DNA from 2 places in the Streptomyces sp. NPDC001732 genome. Region 1 is predicted to be linked to the other one. Evidence: predicted binding sites of a transcription regulator. Region 1 holds the regulator's gene; the other holds the start of a gene.
What was found. Region 1 encodes HrcA, which represses chaperone genes, less so after heat shock. Its sites were predicted from a motif close to TTNGCACTCNGNNNNNCNGAGTGCNAA; they were not measured.
Positions count from the first base shown of each region.

Region 1 (5,884 bases):
GTCCCGGTCCTCCGCCCCGCCCCGGTTCCTCCGCCGGGCGCGGGCCGGGTTCACGACCAGCGGCCGGTACGCCCCAGCAGCAGCGCCGTCGCCGCCGTGCCCGCGGTCGAGGTGCGCAGGACGCTCGTCCCGAGCCGGCAGGTCCGGGCGCCCGCCCCGGTGAAGACCGCCAGCTCGTCCGGCGACACACCGCCCTCGGGGCCGACGACCAGCACGATCCTGCCCTGTTCGGGGAGCGGGACGGTGGCCAGCGGCTCGCTTTGGTGGTCCCGGTCCTCGTGCAGGACGGCGGCGAAGTCCGCCGCGGCCAGGAGCGCGGCGACCTGTTTGGTCGTCATCGCGTCCGCCACGTCGGGGAAGCGCACCCGGCGGGACTGCTTGCCCGCCTCCCGGGCGGTGTTGCGCCATTTCGCCAGGGACTTGAGACCGCGCTCGCCCTTCCACTGGGTGATGCAGCGCGACGCCTGCCAGGGGACGATCCCGTCGACGCCGGTCTCCGTCATCGTCTCCACGGCGACCTCGCCCCGGTCGCCCTTGGGCAGCGCCTGGACGACGGTGATGCGGGGCACGGGTCCGGGCTCCTCGCGGGCCCCGGTGAGGCCGGTGACGACGAGCCGGTCCTTGCCCTCGGCGGCCCCGACGACGCCCTCGGCCCAGCGCCCGCGCCCGTCCGTCAGGACGACGTCCTCACCTGCGCGCAGCCGCTTCACCGACACGGCGTGCCTGCCCTCGGATCCTTCCAGGACGAACTCGGGCCCGTCGGGGACCTGTTCGACGACGAAGACCGGTGCGGTCACTGCGTACTCCCTGTGCTCACTGCCGCCCGTGCGGCGTCCAGTTCTTCGGCGAGCAGCCTGACCAGCCGGCCGGCCGGCAGCTCGCGTGCCATCCGGTGGCCCTGCCCCGCCCACAGCGCCATGCCCTGGGCGTCCCCGGCCCTGGCCGCCGCCTTGCGCAGCCCGGCGGTCAGGTAGTGGACCTGGGGGTAGGCGGCGGGGGCGTACGGACCGTGCTCGCGCATGAACCGGTTGACCAGGCCGCGGGCCGGGCGGCCCGAGAACGCCCGGGTCAGGGCGGTCCGTACGAACAGCGGGTTGGTCAGCGCCCGTTTGTGCAGCGGGCTCGCCCCGGATTCGGGGCAGGCGAGGAACGCCGTGCCGAACTGCGCCGCATCGGCGCCCGCCGCGAGCACGGCGGCGATCTGGGAGCCGCGCATCAGCCCGCCGGTGGCGACGATCGGTATCTGCACGGTCTCGCGGACCTGGGTCACCAGCGAGAGCAGCCCGATCCCGGTGCCGTCGGTCTGCGGGTCGTCGTGGTGGGTGGACTGGTGGCCGCCCGCCTCGATGCCCTGGACGCAGACCGCGTCCGCGCCCGCCCACTGAGCGGCCTGGGCCTCCTCGGGCGTGGTGACCGTCACGACGGTGTACGTGCCGACGCCGGCGAACGCGTCGAGGGTGTCGCGCGTCGGGCAGCCGAAGGTGAACGAGACGGCCGGGACCGGATCGTCCAGGAGGACGGCGAGCTTGGCCTCGTAGCCGTCGTCGCCGCCGCGGTCCGGGTCGCCGAGCGGGGTCTCGTACCAGGCTGCCTCGCCCGCGAGCTGGTGCCGGTACACCTCGACGGCGCTGGGGTCGGCGAGCGCCGGCTGCGGCATGAAGAGGTTGACGCCGAAGGACCGGCCGGTCAGCCCGCGCAGCTGTTTGATCTCGTGGTACATGCCGTCCGCCGTCTTGTACCCGGCGGCCAGGAAGCCGAGCCCGCCCGCCTCGGCGACGGCCGCGACGAGCTGCGGGCAGGACGCGCCGCCCGCCATCGGGGCCTGCACGATCGGATACCGGCAGAGATCGGTCAATGCGGAGGGCATGACCGCATCGTGCCATGTCCGGCACGACCGGGCGTGCGCGGCCCGCGGCCCGCGGGCCCGCTCCGGCCCGAAGCGGCTCCGTCCACCGCCGCATCCGGCCGCGGACGCCCCGGTCACGAACGCGGGACGGGCCCGCCGAGCGGGCCCGTCCCGGTCCAGGACCTGCGGGGCCGTCAGCGCCCGTTGAAGGCGTCCTTCAGCCGGGAGAACAGCCCCTGCTGGCCGGGCTGGAACTGGCCGGTGGGCCGCTCCTCGCCCCGCATCTTCGCCAGGTCCCGCAGCAGTCGCTCCTGCTCCGGGTCCAGCTTCGTCGGCGTCATCACCTCGACGTGCACGATCAGGTCGCCGCGCCCGCCGCCGCGCAGATGCGTGACACCGCGGCCGTGCAGCGGCACCGACTGGCCGGACTGGGTGCCGGGCCGGATGTCGACCTCCTCCAGGCCGTCGAGCGTCTCCAGCGGCACCTTCGTGCCGAGCGCGCCCGCCGTCATGGGGATGGTGACCGTGCAGTGCAGGTCGTCGCCGCGGCGCTGGAACACCGCGTGCGACAACTCGTGGATCTCCACGTACAGATCGCCGGCCGGGCCGCCGCCGGGGCCGACCTCGCCCTCGCCCGCGAGCTGGATGCGGGTGCCGTTGTCGACACCGGCGGGGATCTTCACGGTGAGCGTGCGCCTGGAGCGGATGCGGCCGTCACCGGCGCACTCCGGGCACGGGGTCGGCACGACCGTACCGAAGCCCTGGCACTGCGGGCAGGGGCGCGAGGTCATGACCTGGCCGAGGAAGGACCGGGTGACCTGGGAGACCTCACCGCGGCCGCGGCACATGTCACAGGTCTGCGCGGAGGTGCCGGGCGCGGCGCCCTCGCCGCTGCACGTGGTGCAGACGACGGCCGTGTCGACCTGGATGTCCTTGGTGGTGCCGAACGCCGCCTCGGCGAGATCGATCTCCAGCCGGATCATCGCGTCCTGGCCGCGCCGGGTGCGCGAACGGGGCCCGCGCTGCGACGACGTGCCGAAGAACGCGTCCATGATGTCGGAGAAGTTGCCGAAGCCACCCTGTCCGAATCCGCCCGCACCCGCACCGCCGGAGGCGGACAGCGGGTCGCCGCCGAGGTCGTAGACCTGCTTCTTCTGCGGGTCCGACAGCACCTCGTAGGCGGCGTTGATCTCCTTGAACCGCTCCTGGGTCTTCGGATCGGGGTTCACATCCGGATGCAGCTCGCGGGCGAGCCTGCGGAATGCCTTCTTGATCTCGTCCTGAGATGCGTCGCGGCGCACGCCGAGTACGGCGTAGTAGTCCGTGGCCACTTACGACTCCGCCAGGATCTGTCCGACGTAACGTGCCACTGCGCGTACCGCTCCCATCGTTCCGGGGTAGTCCATGCGGGTCGGTCCGACCACGCCGAGTTTGGCGACTGCCTCGTCGCCCGAACCGTAGCCGACCGCGACGACGGACGTGGAGTTGAGCCCTTCATGGGCGTTCTCGTGCCCGATACGTACGGTCATGCCCGAGTCCTTGGCCTCGCCGAGCAGCTTCAGCAGCACGACCTGTTCCTCCAGTGCTTCCAGCACCGGCCGGATCATCACGGGGAAGTCGTGCCCGAAGCGGGTGAGGTTGGAGGTGCCGCCGATCATCAGCCGCTCCTCCGTCTCCTCGACGAGGGTTTCGAGCAGGGTGGAGAGCACGGTGGACACGGTTCCCCGGTCCTCGCTCTCGAAGGATTCCGGCAGGTCCTGCACCAGCTGCGGGACGTCCGTGAAACGGCGTCCCACGACCCGGCTGTTGAGCCGGGCCCGCAGATCGGCGAGGGAGGTCTCGCCGAACGGAGCGGGGCAGTCGATCATCCGCTGCTCCACCCGGCCGGTGTCCGTGATGAGCACGAGCATCAGCCGGGCCGGCGCCAGCGAGAGCAGTTCCACGTGCCGCACCGTCGACCGGGTCAGCGAGGGGTACTGCACGATGGCGACCTGCCGGGTCAGCTGCGCGAGCAGCCGTACGGTGCGGCCCACGACGTCGTCGAGGTCGACCGCGCCGTCGAGGAAGTTCTGGATGGCGCGGCGCTCCGGCGACGAGAGGGGCTTGACCCCCGCGAGCCTGTCGACGAAGAGCCGGTAGCCCTTGTCCGTCGGGATGCGTCCCGCACTGGTGTGGGGCTGGGCGATGAAGCCCTCGTCCTCCAGCACCGCCATGTCGTTGCGGACGGTCGCCGGGGAGACGCCCAGCTTGTGCCGCTCGGTGAGCGCCTTCGAGCCGACGGGCTCCTCGGTGCCGACGTAGTCCTGGACGATGGCACGAAGCACTTCGAGTCTGCGTTCGCTGAGCATCGCGCACACCTCCAGCTGTGTTTCCTCGGTCGGCCACCGGGCCTTCCCGGCTCTTTCCCGGGAATCCCCCTGGCACTCTGTCATCGCGAGTGCCAGCAATCCCCCGGTCAGTGTACGGCGGTCGAGTGGGGGCCTAGCAAGGGCGACCGGCCACACCGCCGCGAGACGTTCGCAGGTGGTTGCCGATAGCGTCGCGGTATGAACGCCTCTTGGGAAGAGTACGGCTGGGAGCGACTCGGTCACGGAGTGGGCCGACGGCGCCTTCCCGGGTGGGACGCGACGGTCGCGCTGGTGGCCGGAACGGACGGAGTGCTGCTGTACGACACCGGATCGTCACTGCGCGAGGGCGCGGAACTGCGGGCCCAGACGCAGGCCCTGCTGGGCCGGAGGGTGACGCATGTCGCACTCAGCCACCCCCATTTCGATCATGTGCTGGGCACCGCCGCGTTCTCCGGCGCCGAGGTCTACGGCGCGGCCGGCACGGCGGAGATGATGCGGCGGGAGGCCGACGACCTGCGCGTCTCCGCGGTGCGCCAGGGAATTTCCGAGCACGAGGCGGCGGAGGCCGTCGACGCGCTGGTGGTGCCGCAGCACCAGGTGTGCGGGGAGCGGACGCTCGACCTGGGCGGCGGGCGCGAGGTGCTGCTCGCCGACCTCGGCCCCGCGCACAGCGGCCACGACCTGGTGGCGGTCGTGCCCGGCTCCCCGGCGATCGTGCTCTGCGGCGACCTGGTCGAGGAGTCCGGTGAGCCGCAGGCGGGCCGGGACGCGTTCCCGTCCCGCTGGCCGGCCGCGCTGGACCGGCTGCTGGAGCTGGGCGGCGAGGACGCGGTGTACGTACCGGGGCACGGGGCGGTGGTGGACGCGGCGTTCGTACGGGAGCAGCGCGGACAACTGGCCGACCGCTTCGGCGTGTCGTGACCCGTTGTCGTCCTATCGTCGTCCGATGCGCAGCTACCGGCCCGACCTGACCCCGCCGTGGAAGAGGTCCGCCCCCGTTCCCGAGGTCCCCGCCGAGCCCGATCTGGTCGTGGAGGAGGTCTCGACCGGATTCTGCGGTGCGGTGATCCGCTGTGAGAAGACGGCCCAGGGGCCGACGGTGACCCTGGAGGACCGTTTCGGCAAGCACCGGGTGTTCCCGATGGAGCCGCGTGGCTTCCTGCTGGAGGGCCGGGTGGTCACGCTCGTACGCCCCTCGGCCGCCGCCCCGGCGCGCCCCGCCCGCACGGCCTCGGGCTCGATCGCGGTCCCGGGGGCGCGGGCCCGGATCGCGCGGGCGGGCCGGATCTACGTGGAGGGCCGGCACGACGCGGAGCTGGTCGAGCGGGTCTGGGGCGACGACCTGCGGATCGAGGGCGTGGTCGTCGAGTACCTGGAGGGCATCGACGACCTCCCGGCCGTCGTGCGCGAGTTCTCCCCCGGCCCGGACGCCAGGCTGGGCGTCCTGGTCGACCACCTGGTGCCCGGCTCCAAGGAGTCCCGGATCGCCGACCGGGTGTCGGAGGCGGACGTCCTGGTGGTGGGGCACCCCTACATCGACGTGTGGGAGGCGGTGAAGCCGTCCTCCGTGGGCATCCCGGCCTGGCCGGTGGTGCCGCGCGGCCAGGACTGGAAGACCGGTGTGTGCCGCGCGCTCGGCTGGCCGGAGAACACCGGCGCGGCCTGGCAGCGCATCCTGTCCGCGGTCCGC
Region 1 covers NZ_JBSFFY010000001.1:213,500-219,383, reverse strand. The annotation lists gene ACWCXX_RS00860 (16S rRNA (uracil(1498)-N(3))-methyltransferase) at 51-797, opposite strand; gene ACWCXX_RS00855 (nitronate monooxygenase) at 794-1,867, opposite strand; gene dnaJ (molecular chaperone DnaJ) at 2,041-3,177, opposite strand; gene hrcA (heat-inducible transcriptional repressor HrcA) at 3,178-4,194, opposite strand; gene ACWCXX_RS00840 (MBL fold metallo-hydrolase) at 4,393-5,115, shown strand; gene ACWCXX_RS00835 (DUF3097 domain-containing protein) at 5,141-5,884, shown strand, end outside.

Region 2 (5,884 bases), on a different contig from region 1:
TTCATGTTGAAGGGCATCCGGTCGGTGATCTCGTACCCGGAGGTGTACGGGGACGCGTACGGCTCGTCGCTCGTGACGTACGCGATGGTCTCGTCGATCAGCCGGCCGTGGCACCGCGCCACGACGTCGGCGACCAGACCGGCCCGGATGACGGCGCCGTCCGGCTCGTACAGATAGCGGCCCACCGGCCCGACCGGCGGGGCGGGCGGCGGGCCCGCGGACCACAGGGAGGCGCCGTCCGGGAGCACCGTGGCGCGGTACGAACCGGCCGCGAAGCCCTCGCCGAACCAGAGCACCGCCTCCTTCACGTCCCCGCCGTCCGAGATCCACTCCGCCTCCGCCCGCTCCGGGATCGCCTCGTGCGGGATGCCGGGGGCGATCTTCAGCGCGGCGCGGGGCGCCCCGAGCGCGGCGCCGATCGCCCAGGACAGCGGCGGCGAGTACGCCTCGGGGTCGAAGATCCTGCCCCGCCCGCCGCGCCGGGCCGGGTCCACGAACACCGCGTCGTACGGCGCGGTGTCGACCTCGGTGACATCGGCGCACCGCACCTCGATCAGCCCGTCCAGCCCGAGGGCGGCGGCGTTGGCGCGGGCGACCTCCGCGGTCAGCGGGTCGCGGTCCACGGCGAGCACGGAGATGCCCGCCCGCGCGAGCGCGATCGCGTCACCGCCGATCCCGCAGCACAGGTCGGCGACGCTCCGCACCCCGCCCGCCGCCACGAACCGCTGCGCGCGCCGGGTGGCCACCGACGTACGGGTCGCCTGCTCGACGCCGTTCGGCGTGAAGAACATCCGGTACGCGTCCTCGGCGCCGAACTTCGCCACCGCCCGCTGCCGGAGCCGCGCCTGCCCCAGCGCCGCCGAGACCAGATGGGCCGGGTGGCTGCGGCGCAGCCGGGTGGCGGTGGCGAGTTCCTGGGCGGGGTCGTACGACCGCAGCCCGTCCAGCAGCTCGGCGCCCTCGGGGGTGCGCAGGGCCAGGAAGGCGGCGATGGGGTCTTCCCCGCTCGAGCGGAGCCGAGAGCTCGGGGAAGGGTCGTGGGCGTCGGACGGGCCGTTCGGGGCGAGAGCGTTCACCCGCCCCATTGTGAGCCAGCCGGGTAGACCGGCGGGCCCGGCGGAGGTGTCGGACCGGAAGGCCGATCAGGTGCTGGCAGGATGCAGCGCCATGCTGCTTGTACGACAAAAGGGGAGAAGCGCCGCAAAGACTCATGGGGTGGGTGTGCCGGGGGTCGGGCGCGGCCGGGGCTCCGGCGGCCAGTGGCCGGCCTGTGCGGTCCTGGTCGCGCTCCTGGTCGCGGCGGTCGGCTCCGGCTGCGCCTCCGGCGACGGGGAACGGGCGGGCACCCCCGGGCACGGGGACCGGCCCGCCGCCGGGAACCCCGGTGCCCCCGCGGCGCCCGCCCGACCCGCCCGTCCCGGCGGCCCCGGCCAACGGGACGGCCGGGCCGGCGCGCCGGAGGCCGACCGCGAGAGCGCGGGGCTCGGCCCGGCCGTCCGGGCCTCCCTCGCCAAGAAGTGGGGCCTGGACAAGCCCCCGCTGGTCGCCCCGGCGCCGCCCGCCGTGAAGCCCCGCATCACCACCCGCAAGGGGTTCGAGGTGGAGGGCGGCGACGACTCGCTGCCGCCGGTCTTCACCACCGTCCCGACCGGGGAGCGGATCGTCTTCCTGACGATGGACGACGGCGCCGAGAAGGATCCCGGGCTGCTCCGGATGATGGACGAGCTGGACATCCCGTACAGCGCCTTCCTCAGCGACTACGAGGTGAGCGACGACTACGGGTACTTCGCCGAGGCGCAGCGGCTGGGCGTCGCCCTCAACAACCACACGCTCGGCCACCCCTACCTGCCCGGCCTCTCGTACGACGAGCAGGAGCGCGAGATCTGCGGCCAGCAGGAGACCATCGAGAAGCGGTACGGGAAGCGGCCCGTTCTCTTCCGCCCGCCGTACGGCAACTACAACGGGGACACGCTGCGGGTCGCGAAGTCCTGCGGCGTCAAGGCCGTCCCGCTGTGGAACGCGGAGGCGTTCCCGGACCGCATGGAGTGGCGCGAGGGGGACCAGGACCTGCATCCCGGCGACATCATCCTCACCCACTTCCGGGGCCGGGCCGAATGGGGCGGCAGCATGACCGACCTGGTCCGGGCGGTCATGAAGACCGTCACGGACAAGGGGTACGCCGTGGCCAGGCTGGAGGACTACGTATGAGGAGGGCGTACCGGCTGCTGGCCGGACTGCTGGCGGCCGGTGCGCTGCTGACCGCCACCGGGTGCGCGCAGTCGGTGGAACCGATCGAACGGCTCGGCCGCAAGGCCGCGCAGCGGGTGACCGCACGGCATCACGACGCACGGCACCCCGGTGTGCGACCTCGCGGCACCGGCATCGTGTCGCGCGGTCGCGCGGAACGGAGCGGTCCGTCCGCGCGTTGTCCCCGTGGAGTCCGGGCCGTCGCCCGGACCGGTGCCCCGCCCGTGCCCCGGGCGGGCAAAGGCGACGCGGACGCGACGCCACGACTGCTTGAATTGGCACTCCGCTTGACCGAGTGCTAATCCCGGTCATAGTCTCTTTGCTGGCACTCACCACTGGAGAGTGCCAACACCACTGCGCGACTGGCAGGTCCGGCACCCGCGACGACGGATCCACCTGGTCGCCACCCCAAGACTGTTACCCCGTGAGATCTCCGAAGGGGGAGACCGGATCGTGTCGACCGCCAGCTCCAAGGTTGCGATCAAGCCGCTCGAGGACCGGATTGTGGTCCAGCCGCTCGACGCCGAGCAGACCACGGCCTCCGGCCTGGTCATTCCGGACACCGCCAAGGAGAAGCCCCAGGAGGGCGTCGTCCTGGCCGTGGGTCCGGGCCGCTTCGAGAACGGCGAGCGTCTTCCGCTCGACGTCAAGACCGGCGACGTCGTGCTGTACAGCAAGTACGGCGGCACCGAGGTGAAGTACAGCGGCGAGGAGTACCTCGTCCTCTCGGCTCGCGACGTGCTCGCGATCGTCGAGAAGTAATTCACCCACGTTTGCTTCTGTTCTGCGCCCCTGGCCCCCGCGAATAACCAGCCGGGCGGTCGGGGGCGCAGTTCGTTCGAGAGGAAAGCTCAGCTCCCATGGCGAAGATCCTGAAGTTCGACGAGGACGCCCGTCGCGCCCTTGAGCGCGGCGTCAACAAGCTTGCCGACACGGTCAAGGTGACGATCGGCCCCAAGGGCCGCAACGTCGTCATCGACAAGAAGTTCGGCGCTCCCACCATCACCAACGACGGTGTCACCATCGCGCGCGAGGTCGAGCTCGACGACCCGTACGAGAACCTCGGTGCCCAGCTGGTGAAGGAGGTCGCCACCAAGACCAACGACGTCGCGGGTGACGGTACGACCACCGCCACCGTGCTCGCCCAGGCGCTCGTCCGCGAGGGTCTGCGCAACGTCGCCGCCGGTGCCTCCCCGGCCGCCCTGAAGAAGGGCATCGACGCCGCGGTCAAGGCAGTGTCCGAGGAGCTCCTCGCGACCGCCCGCCCGATCGACGACAAGACCGACATCGCCGCCGTGGCCGCGCTCTCCGCGCAGGACCCGCAGGTCGGCGAGCTCATCGCGGACGCGATGGACAAGGTCGGCAAGGACGGCGTCATCACCGTCGAGGAGTCCAACACCTTCGGTCTGGACCTCGACTTCACCGAGGGCATGGCCTTCGACAAGGGCTACCTGTCCCCGTACATGGTGACCGACCAGGAGCGCATGGAGGCCGTCCTCGACGACCCGTACATCCTGATCCACCAGGGCAAGATCGGCGCCATCCAGGAGCTGCTCCCGCTGCTGGAGAAGGTCATCCAGGCCGGTGGCTCCAAGCCGCTGCTGATCATCGCCGAGGACGTCGAGGGCGAGGCCCTGTCGACCCTGGTCGTCAACAAGATCCGTGGCACCTTCAACGCCGTCGCCGTCAAGGCCCCGGGCTTCGGTGACCGCCGCAAGGCCATGCTCGGCGACATCGCCACCCTCACCGGTGCGACCGTCATCGCCGAGGAGGTCGGCCTCAAGCTCGACCAGGCCGGTCTGGACGTGCTGGGCACCGCCCGCCGCGTCACCGTCTCCAAGGACGACACCACGATCGTGGACGGCGGCGGCGAGCCCGGCGACGTCAAGGGCCGGGTCAACCAGATCAAGGCCGAGATCGAGGCCACGGACTCCGACTGGGACCGCGAGAAGCTCCAGGAGCGCCTCGCGAAGCTGGCCGGCGGCGTGTGCGTGATCCGCGTCGGTGCCGCCACCGAGGTGGAGCTCAAGGAGAAGAAGCACCGTCTGGAGGACGCCATCTCCGCGACCCGCGCCGCGGTCGAGGAGGGCATCGTCTCCGGTGGTGGCTCCGCCATCGTCCACGCCGTCAAGGTCCTGGAGGACAACCTCGGCAAGACCGGCGACGAGGCCACCGGTGTCGCGGTCGTGCGCCGCGCCGCGGTCGAGCCGCTGCGCTGGATCGCCGAGAACGCCGGTCTCGAGGGTTACGTCATCACCTCGAAGGTCGCCGAGCTCGACAAGGGCCAGGGCTTCAACGCCGCCACCGGCGAGTACGGCGACCTGGTGAAGGCCGGCGTCATCGACCCGGTCAAGGTCACCCGCTCCGCGCTGGAGAACGCCGCGTCCATCGCGTCGCTGCTGCTCACGACCGAGACCCTGGTCGTCGAGAAGCCGGCCGAGGAAGAGGCCGAGGCCGCCCACGGCGGTCACGGCCACGCGCACTGACGCACGGCCTTCGGCCCACGCAGTCACCGGAAGGCCCCCTCCCCCACCGTTCAGCGGTGGGGGAGGGGGCCTTCGGCGTGCACGGGGGAGGCGGGACGGGGCCGGACGCGCCGGGCGGGCGCGCGGTTCAGGCGGGTGCCGCTCCCCGGTGGGAGACACCGAGCCAGCGCATCAGCGCCATCAGGTCCTCGTGCCACCAGCCCTCCTTGATCAGGCCGTTCTCGAACCGGAAGATCGTGGTGCCGCTCATGACGCACTGCCTGCCCGTGGGGGCGATGCCCATGAACTCGCCCTTGTGGGTGCCGGTCCAGGTCCACAGCGTCACGACGTCGTCGCCCTCGCAGACCTGCCGGTCCAGGTCGAAGGTGAAGTCGAAGGCGGCGCGCCACTTGGCGAGGTTCTCGCGCAGCCGGTCGGAACCGACCACGGACTCCGCCCCTTTCGCGATGTCGTGGTCGGTGTAGTCGGCCGCGAACACCTCGTCGATGGCGTCGAGGTTGCCCCCGACGGCGATCTCGTGGAAGAAGCGGCGGGACTGTGTCTGGTTCAGCTGCTCGTCGCGGACCACGTCCAGATCGGTGAAGGTGGGCATCCCCTCGCAGAGCGCCACCATCTCCCGGAAGATCCGCTCGGTCTCGGGCAGCCCCGAATTCGCCATCGCGGCCTCGTACGACGGGAACTCGACGATCTCGACGTAGTGGGACCCGTCGGAGCGGTCCTTGCCGATGAGACTGTGGGTGGCGGTCCGGGTGCCCCTGGTCTCTTCGACCCACTGGTCCATGAGCCGGTCCATGTCCGCGAACCGCTCCGTCTTGCAATCGATCATCTGTACGAATCTCATGACGGCTCCCGGTCTCACGCGCTGGTGGGATGGTTCCAGTTTAGTGAGAAACGGGCATTTCGACGGCTCGGGCGAGTGGCTCGGAGCCCCCGGTCCGGAAGGGCCCGGAGGCCCGGTGCAAGAGGCCCCGGAGGGTCAGGCCGAGTGGCTCAGGCTCCCGGAGTGCACGGGGTCCGCGAAGGGCAGACCGGCTGCGAACCGCTCCAGCTCGTCCAGCGCCTGGTCGGCCATCCGGTGCAGCTCGTCGCCCATCGAACCCGCCACGTGCGGGGTGAGCAGCACGTTCGGCAGGGTGTACAACGGCGAGTCG
Region 2 covers NZ_JBSFFY010000002.1:356,961-362,844, forward strand. The annotation lists gene ACWCXX_RS04475 (THUMP-like domain-containing protein) at 1-1,085, opposite strand, end outside; gene ACWCXX_RS04480 (polysaccharide deacetylase family protein) at 1,168-2,208, shown strand; gene ACWCXX_RS04485 (hypothetical protein) at 2,205-2,549, shown strand; gene groES (co-chaperone GroES) at 2,701-3,009, shown strand; gene groL (chaperonin GroEL) at 3,108-4,733, shown strand; gene ACWCXX_RS04500 (ester cyclase) at 4,861-5,574, opposite strand; gene ACWCXX_RS04505 (hydroxyacid dehydrogenase) at 5,710-5,884, opposite strand, start outside.
Region 2: a site for HrcA is predicted at 2,570-2,596, ahead of groES (co-chaperone GroES). Genes of this name have one in related genera too.